Regions from separate parts of the Virgibacillus kimchii genome, predicted to be linked through region 2. Evidence: riboswitches for the same ligand, from Rfam matches in the RefSeq annotation. Region 2 holds a riboswitch; the other holds the start of a gene.

Region 1 (4,222 bases), 810 kb from region 2:
ATCGCAAAAACATCTTGCAAATAATCTCCCAGCGATTTTAAGACTACTTCCTTTTTACCAATAAATGAATCCACAATTAGTCCCGTCATCTTTTCTCCTTTTTTTACAATGACTACAGATAACTTCTTCTGTTTCTCCTCCTGTTCCTGAGGCGGCACTTCGAGTACTTCCTGCAATGAAAGGAGAGGAATGACTTTGCCGCGGAAATCCATTACTTTCTGGCGATGGGAATGCATCATATCTTTCTCTTCCAGCAATACTGTTTCGACAACAGAAGAAAGTGGAATCCCGAAAACTTCCTCTTGAACATGCACCAATAAACTGGAAAGGATAGATAGCGTTAATGGTAATTGAATGGAAAATTTGCTTCCCTCACCAGGCGCTGATTCTATGTAAATATGCCCGCCCAGTGATTCAATTTTCTTACTGACTGCATCCAAACCAACACCGCGGCCCGAAACGTCAGAGACTTTATCCGCTGTACTGAACCCGGAAGCAAGGATCATCTGATAAACATCCTCGTCCTTTAAGTCTTCAGCACGATTAGCGGTAATCATCCCATTCTCTATCGCTTTTTTAATAACTTTCTCACGGTTTATGCCAGCACCATCATCTTCTATTTCAATGAAAACGTGATTGCCGCTGTGGTAAGCGCGTAAGCATAATCGTCCCTTACTATGCTTGCCTGCTTTCTTACGTTCTTCCCCCGTCTCAATGCCATGGTCTATGGAATTACGGATAAGATGAACCAGCGGATCACCAATTTCATCAATCACCGTCCGATCAAGCTCTGTTTCAGCACCGATTATTTCAAGGTCAATTTCCTTATCGAGATCTTTCGCAAGCCCCCTGACCATTCTTGGAAATCGGTTAAAAACCTGCTCCACAGGCACCATGCGCATCGTCAAAATTAAATCCTGCATGTCCTGTGAAACCTTAGCAATATGCTCCACAGTTTCTGTTAATTCATAGTCATCTTTTTTCATTGAAATATCTTCCAGACGACCACGGTCGAGTACCAATTCCTCGAAAAGATTCATGAGATGATCTATCCGCTCACTGCTGACACGGATCGTTTTAGCAGTAGTGTGCTTTTTACTTTTGGATTTCACTTGCGACTTTTCGTTCTCTTCCGATTTATTCGGCTGCTTCTTTTCACCTGCAGTGTTGTTAACATTTGGATTTAATTCTCTTATTGAAACGGACTGGATTTCCGAAACTTTATGTATGCGGGACTCCATTTCAGGTGCAGGTGACTTTGACACAATAATTACCGAAAACAAAGTATCAAAATCTTCCGCTTCCAGCTCTTCCACGGAAGGAACAGATTTGATAATCTCCCCGAACTCTTCCAACACTTCAAAAACCATATAAACTCGTGCTGCCTTTAACAAACAATCCTCTGTAAGCTTTACTTTTATTTGGAAAGGGGTAACCCCCTGATCTTTTGCCTGTTTCACGACTGTCATCTGGTATTCATCCAAGTTCACGTCCGGAGTCTCCAATTCCTCAGGAGTGTTGCTCCGGCCTTCAATATTGCCATTTTCCCCATCTAATTCCTTTAACCGGGTAACAAGCGTATCCACATTCATACTGCCACTTTCACCGTTGCGAATGGAATCCACCATTTTCTCCAGAGCTTCCAATGCCTGGAATATAATATCAACAATATCTTCGCTCACGTATAATTTGTTGTTCCTCATATTGTCAAATACATTTTCCATTTGATGGGTCAATGAAGCAATGTCATGGAATGCCATAGTTCCTGCCATTCCTTTTAATGTATGAGCTGACCGGAAAATTTCTTGAATAATATCCAGATTCTCCGGGTTCTTTTCCAGTTCCAGGAGATGGTCGTTCATGGCCTGTAAATGTTCATCACTTTCTGCCAGAAATACATCAAGATAATCATTTGTCTCCATATCTGTTTCCTCCTTTCAACCTATGAATCAAGCAGCAGGGACAGGTTCAAATCCCCAGTTTGTTCAAAGGCGGCTGCAACGCTAATACCCTGTTTGAATCCTGATAATGTAGTGCCCCCCTGCATAATGGTAGGTGAAGTGATATTAATATCCACACCTTCTGAAGCAATATTTGCTGACAACCCACCTGCAATCATATTTCCGAGCTCCCCGCTGAAGGATAAAAGCATTTCGCCTTCGAGCGGCATCCCGTACATGGCATTCCCAATGCTGCTGAACGTTGCCAGATCCCCTGACAATATCAGTTTCCCTTTGACATCACCAATAATTCCAATTAGAACCCCAAATTCCAAACCACAATTCTGGTCCAAAAGCCTGGGGGCAGATCTTGTAAATTCAATAGGAACGACCCCTTCCAAAGATGTTAACGTACCATTCAACAGATTAGTGACGACCTTATTTCGTTCGTTAATGGTTACTTGCATTATATTTCCTCCTCATCTACCTCTATTTCAATATCATAGTTTGGCAATATTTGTACTTCTACTCTTCTATTTATTTCCATGTTTTGTTTACTGGAGTTAGCTACTAAGCGTGGATGCAAAGTAAGTGGTTGTCAGGGTGCCTTTTTTCTAAGAAGAGCTGCAAGACTTTACAGTGTTTATTCTTCTTTATATTAATTAAGTACGATTTCCCTTCCCGGTTAGTATCATTTCTAGATTTTCTCCACGAAAAAAAAAAGACTATTCAAGACATAATAGAATAGCCAAAGATATTAAAAATACATTTGTACTTTAAAGTTTGGCAGCCAAGCGATCATCATGTCTTATCGTTGACACCATAGACCCTTAGCTTTACGTCCTGCCTTTTCAAGCAGTTTGCCTTTTTCTTCTATATAAATCATGATATTAGAACCATTACTTTAGACCCACATTATTTATCGGCAAACATTAATAAATGTTTAAGCACCAAAATAAAAAAGATGTGAACTGAATGTGAATAAATTGGGGTCAGACCCCCCAATTCTAAATATTGCGAATTGAGGGGTCTGACCCCAATTTTGAAATCACATAAACCAGTGAACCATAAAAGTCACCGGGTATTATAACAACTATTTCCTACATTCTATCTCCATTTGGTAATTATAGATTCCGTATCCGTTTTTAAAATAGTATATGCTTTATCAGAGATCTGCTCAGCATCATAATATGCATCAAGCAATTGCTCGAAACCTCCCATATGCTTGATAACTTTCTCCCCTTCATTCTGATCTGCATATTGATTAACTGCAATTAAATGGGTTCTTAATGAACTTATCACCTGTTCTTCTTCAATTTCACCTTCTTCTTGGTAACGCCCTACACGCTCTTGCATCCCTTCAATGGTTGTCAATATCGTCTCTTCACCAGGATAAATTGCATTTGAAAGAAGTCTGTATAGATTTTCAGGATGATCCCTAAATCCAGCCTCCAGTCCCAGCAATGTCACGCCTGGATGATGTCCTTTTATGATAACAGGCTGACCCTGGGCAACTTGACTATTTTGCCAAAACCCTGCTCTAAAGAAATCTTGTTCACCATATGACGCTACAACTCTATCATTTTCTAAATCGGTATACCATACCGGCTCATAGACAAAACCAAAATCACGGCTGCCATAACCAGCAGTTAAAGAGGTATCTTTGAAATCAACCGTTACAATACCGTTGCTGTTTCTTCCGCCACTATTGACTGTAACATCAGCTAATCCAAGTTCTGCTGCTGCATTGGATGCTTGTGCACCAATTGCAATGTATTTTCCACCGTTTTCAATAAATTCTTCTATCTGCTGCTTATACGCATCACTTCCATGAATGGAAGGACCATTTACAATGAGCACATCAAATTCATCCAAACCGTTCTCCACGATGTCTTCAGGTTCAATGTCAACTGGCTGGAAACCCAACCGTTGAAGCGCCGTACGGGTTCCATGTATTCCGCGATCATTAAAGACAGCTACATTTACTTTATCCAATAAGCTAGCTTCATTTGGAATCGCTTTTGTTTTCAAACTAATTCCTGAAGTTTCCCGGACGAGTTCACTTAATAAATCTCTATCCCCCGGCTCCGCATAATAGTTTCCATTTTCTCCTTTATATACAGGGAAACCATTTTCCATCAACTTATTCACGAATGCTATAGATTCTACGGAACTATTGGCAATCTCATAAGGTCCATCTCCTTCGAGACTCCCTTCCAGTTCAACGCTTTCCACTTCACTGACTGCCACATCAACATTGGAATAAGTAGCAGTCGCATCAA
Region 2 (4,222 bases):
TAACAATGTGGACTACTACAGGATGAACGAACCGGGTTTTGCCCTCTATAAAAGTAATGATGACTTTCTGATTGAATATGATGACGGAATAGTAGCAGATGCGATTGCAGAAACCGGAGCGGATGCAAATGAAGTGGAAAGCGCCTTAGACAGGCAATTTAGATTTATGAAAGGTCCACTTGTCTTCTTTGGAGAACTGAATGAGAACCTGTATGAAAAATTTGATTGGGAAGAGCAGGAAGATTACTATGTCTTTACATACAACGGTGAGGAAGCAGACATAGACGAGATTGGCAGGGGTTTTGTAGAGCCATCCATCGACTCCCTGTCTAATTTCTTGGGAAGCAATATTGAACTTTCCAATATTCACATTGATAATTATGTATTAGAAATCATTATTGATAAAGAAACAAATCTGATTCAGCATGTGGAACAGGATATAAGCTATTCTATCGAAGAACATGACTTTTCCCAGGATGAAAGCTATGTTTATACCTATACAAATTACAATGAAACCGAAGAAGTGGCATTACCGGCTGTAACCATGGAAGAAGATACTGCTGAAGATCCTGACAACAGCACTGACACTGATGTCCCCGGGCAGATTTCAATAAGTGATGAAGAGCGGGAAACCTTGGAAACGGAAGCAGCCGCTTATCTTGATGCGCTGATTCAGGCGACTGTCTTTCAGAATGCCGAAGAATTTATCAACCGGGCACCGGACAATTATCCGGAAGAGGAAAAAGTATCCGAGGCTGAAATGCAACGGGACTTTTTCAAGGAAATATACATCCAGAATACCCAGCAAAATATGGCGGGTGCCAATGTAACAGAGGAAGAAATCATAGATTTAGCAGACGCATTTATACATGCATTATCCACGACGGAGTATGAAATAACCGGTGCAGATGCCCAGTCGGCAGAAAATATTACGGTCACCGTTTCAGTGGAAGGTTTCAGTGATACGTCCGTGTATCTCGAAACAGAACAGGAACTGATCGCGCTTTATGAAGAAGGCGAAATTGCAGATGATGAACTTGATTCCAAGAACCTTGAATTATTAACCGAAAAATATTATGACATTGATGAACTCCTTGACCCTATAGAAGTCGAAGTCCACGTCATGCTGGACGGCGCCGGCACCTATACGGTCCTCATGCAGGATCAATATTTAGCAGGGTTTGTACAGTAAAAGATAGAATGGCTCCCGAACAGATATTGCTGGCGGGAGCTTTTTGTATCATTCAATGGTTACATTAAAATCAGCATACGTCCAATAAGCCCAAAATTCTGTAGTATATCCTTATGTTAAGTGTCTCGGATGAATGAATAACGTAACCTTCGTCCTATCTACTCCGAGAGTAAACATATTCTTCAAGTTTACTGTGGGTAGCGATAGTTGAAATTGATCCAAAATTGCGGGGAGTTTCGTTATCAAGTTCCTATGGTTTATTACTGAGAAATGAAAGAATTTGAAGCAATTGTTATTGGAAAAGCTCGAACTAAACAACCTGGTTATAGATTATCTGCGAAATATGTCGAACGAATCTTGTAAAAAAGTGGTAGTACATGCTTAACAAATATAGTAAAATAGCACTACATCAAGAGTGAAAAGGCAATTCTTCCGAAAGGTTGATACGCAAAGCTGCAGACCTAAGGGTTATATTATACTCCTATGGTGGCTGGGCTGCCTCAATTGGGGGTTAATTGACATGGTAAAACAAGAAAATTCAGTGGAAATTAGGCATCTTGATGAAGAATGGGTTGAATTAATAAAAATGGCAAAAAACAGTGGACTTACCAAACTGGAAGTCCGACACCTTCTTTATAACTTTACATATGTGAAATGGATAATGTTTAACGAAAAAGGAACATAGTATAACGATTTTTGGGACAGCTGAGAATTCAAGTGCGTAAGAGTGAATATAAAGTTGCCGATGAGGACAATTTTCTGTCCTCTTTTTTATTTTTGAGAATATGAACTAAAATGCAATAAGTCCTACATCGAATACTTTATTAACAAGCAACCTCCCGCCCTTCATGGTCCGAGAGGTTGCCGAAAGTCAATTACACATCAGGGCACTTACTTTAGCCGATTCAAAAACAATGAAGCCTGCTCATCCTGTTCTTCTTCTACATTTATAAATAATCTGCCATCTGCCAGCTCCGTTGCTTCATTTCCTGCCTGATCTACTCCCTTAACCTGAATTTGCGCTCCGGCTGCCGTCAAGTTTGTCGGCACGGTCCAGTAACCTACATATTTACCGTTTTCTATTTCCATCATCGGCAATTCTATCGGCCCCGGTCCGGATATCTGCGAAAAACTTTCTGCCAGTGGCAAGTAAATTTGGAAGGTTGACCGAAGACCCGGTTCACTGTCAAATGTGATTTTGACACTTTCACCGGTAGAGAGATAAATATTTTCTTCCGGTGTTACATTTTCAATCACCGGCCCCTCTTCTTCCTCCTCTGTTTCCACGAAAACTGTCACATGATTATGGGCAAAGTTTCCAGCTGCATCATATGCAGTCACTTCGATTGTCTGCTCTCCTGGCCCCAGCGATATTTCCCTGGAGTAATGCCCACTGTCGTCCACATCAGCTTCCATTCCTTCCACTTCAACCCTGTCAAGATGCTGATCCTCCACTGTCCCTTCTACCATTACGAATGTTTCTGTAAGGGTCTCTCCCTCTTCAGGGCTCTCTATACGAAGCTCAGGTGCCAGCGTATCCAGTACCACAGATACTACATTGGATTCCGCCACGGGCTCATCATCAACAAATGTGATGGCCTGCAATTCGTTTGCCCCTTCTTCCAATGTGGCATTAATGGAAAACTCCCCATTTTCATCTGCAATGCCTGTTCCGACCGTATTACTGTCACTTGTAATGTGAACAGCTGTATTTGGGTTTCCCGTTCCCTCTACGACGATCTCTTCTTCATTGGTAATAAGCCCATCCTCAGGAGCAGTAATTTCTGGAGCCACATACTCCGGCTCTTCGCCGTAATCCACATTTGCACGAATCATAAAGTTGCCTGAACCGCCATCCGATTTGGTCCATTGTCCACCTGCATACTGCCAGCTTCGATCAGCATAATTATTGGATTCTCCATCTGCAACAAATCCCGGAATATACGGATAATCGTCTGCCTGCAGATAGACAATATAAAAATCATCTTCGACCACAACACCTAAATGCGTCAAATCAACTTCTGTCCACGTATCTAAATCACGAACTGCTGTCGCCTCTACCGGACCGGCCAGTTTATTTCCGGGTGCACCATTTTCCCCATTGGCATCATAAACAGCAATCATTATGTCCGTCCCGCCAGGTTGTGGTACATGATCCGCCCAAAACTGCAATTTGGCGCCGGTAAGCATGGCGGAAGATCCCCCTTCCTCCAGAGACATTCTCACAGCAAATCCGCTTCCTTTTTTGCTGAACGCAAGATTTCTCGCATAGGATCCACTGTCATATGCTATTTCTGAGTCTCCCGCTTCATAGAAAGGTTCCAGTGTAATATCCAGCTGTAAATCTTCTCCTTCTACAACGGTGATCTCTTCCGTTTTAGCGTAATAACCATCGGCATATGCTTTTAACGAATAGGTTCCCTCGATGGCTTCAAGTTGGTATGTTCCATCTTCATTGGTAGAAATGCGACCGCTGTTTTCATCTTCCAGTAAAAAGACTGTCGCGTCTTCAATCTCCTGTCCCATGGTGCTTTCTACCGTTCCGGAAATAGATTGCCTTGGTAAAGGAGTCATTTGGATTTCCGGTGAGATGGTTTCTTTTTCTGTAAGTGAGACGGCTACAGTCTCCTGTTCGTACCCATAAGCATCTACGTGCAGCGTATATTCACCTGGTTTATGGTGGACAGCAAAACTGCCATCTCTTAAATCTGTTTCGGTCTCCCAACCGGTCTCTTCAACCTTAATTGTTGCCTCAACAGGTATAATTCCTTCATTGAATGCTTCATTTCCTTCTCTTGTGTTTTCCGATTCCTTCTCCACTCCATTAAATTCCAACATCGGCTGTAATTTATCATTCACTTGTTCTTCCGGTATGTTCAACGTTGCGTTTTCATCATATACTTGATTTGCAATGCTCACTCCCGAACTATCGTTGACCACCTTAACATCATCTATATACCAGCCGTCATTTTCATTGGAGGAGGACTCCAGGTTAAATGCAATATAGACTTGCTCTCCTGCATAATCCGA

What was found. Region 2 has a riboswitch for cyclic di-GMP ahead of ACZ42C_RS13985 (anti-repressor SinI family protein). Riboswitches for the same ligand answer to the same signal wherever they lie in the genome.
Region 1: linked by a shared signal. The riboswitch ahead of ACZ42C_RS10385 (chemotaxis protein CheX) and the one ahead of ACZ42C_RS13985 (anti-repressor SinI family protein) in region 2 are both predicted to bind cyclic di-GMP.

Annotation. Positions count from the first base shown of each region.
Region 1 covers NZ_AP043951.1:2,111,510-2,115,731, forward strand. Annotated here, with positions in the region: gene ACZ42C_RS10380 (chemotaxis protein CheA) at 1-1,922, opposite strand, end outside; gene ACZ42C_RS10385 (chemotaxis protein CheX) at 1,943-2,407, opposite strand; cyclic di-GMP riboswitch class I at 2,723-2,815, opposite strand; gene ACZ42C_RS10390 (M14 family zinc carboxypeptidase) at 3,048-4,222, opposite strand, start outside.
Region 2 covers NZ_AP043951.1:2,919,122-2,923,343, forward strand. Annotated here, with positions in the region: gene ACZ42C_RS13980 (DUF6612 family protein) at 1-1,192, shown strand, start outside; cyclic di-GMP riboswitch class I at 1,605-1,695, shown strand; gene ACZ42C_RS13985 (anti-repressor SinI family protein) at 1,713-1,877, shown strand; gene ACZ42C_RS13990 (S8 family serine peptidase) at 2,084-4,222, opposite strand, start outside.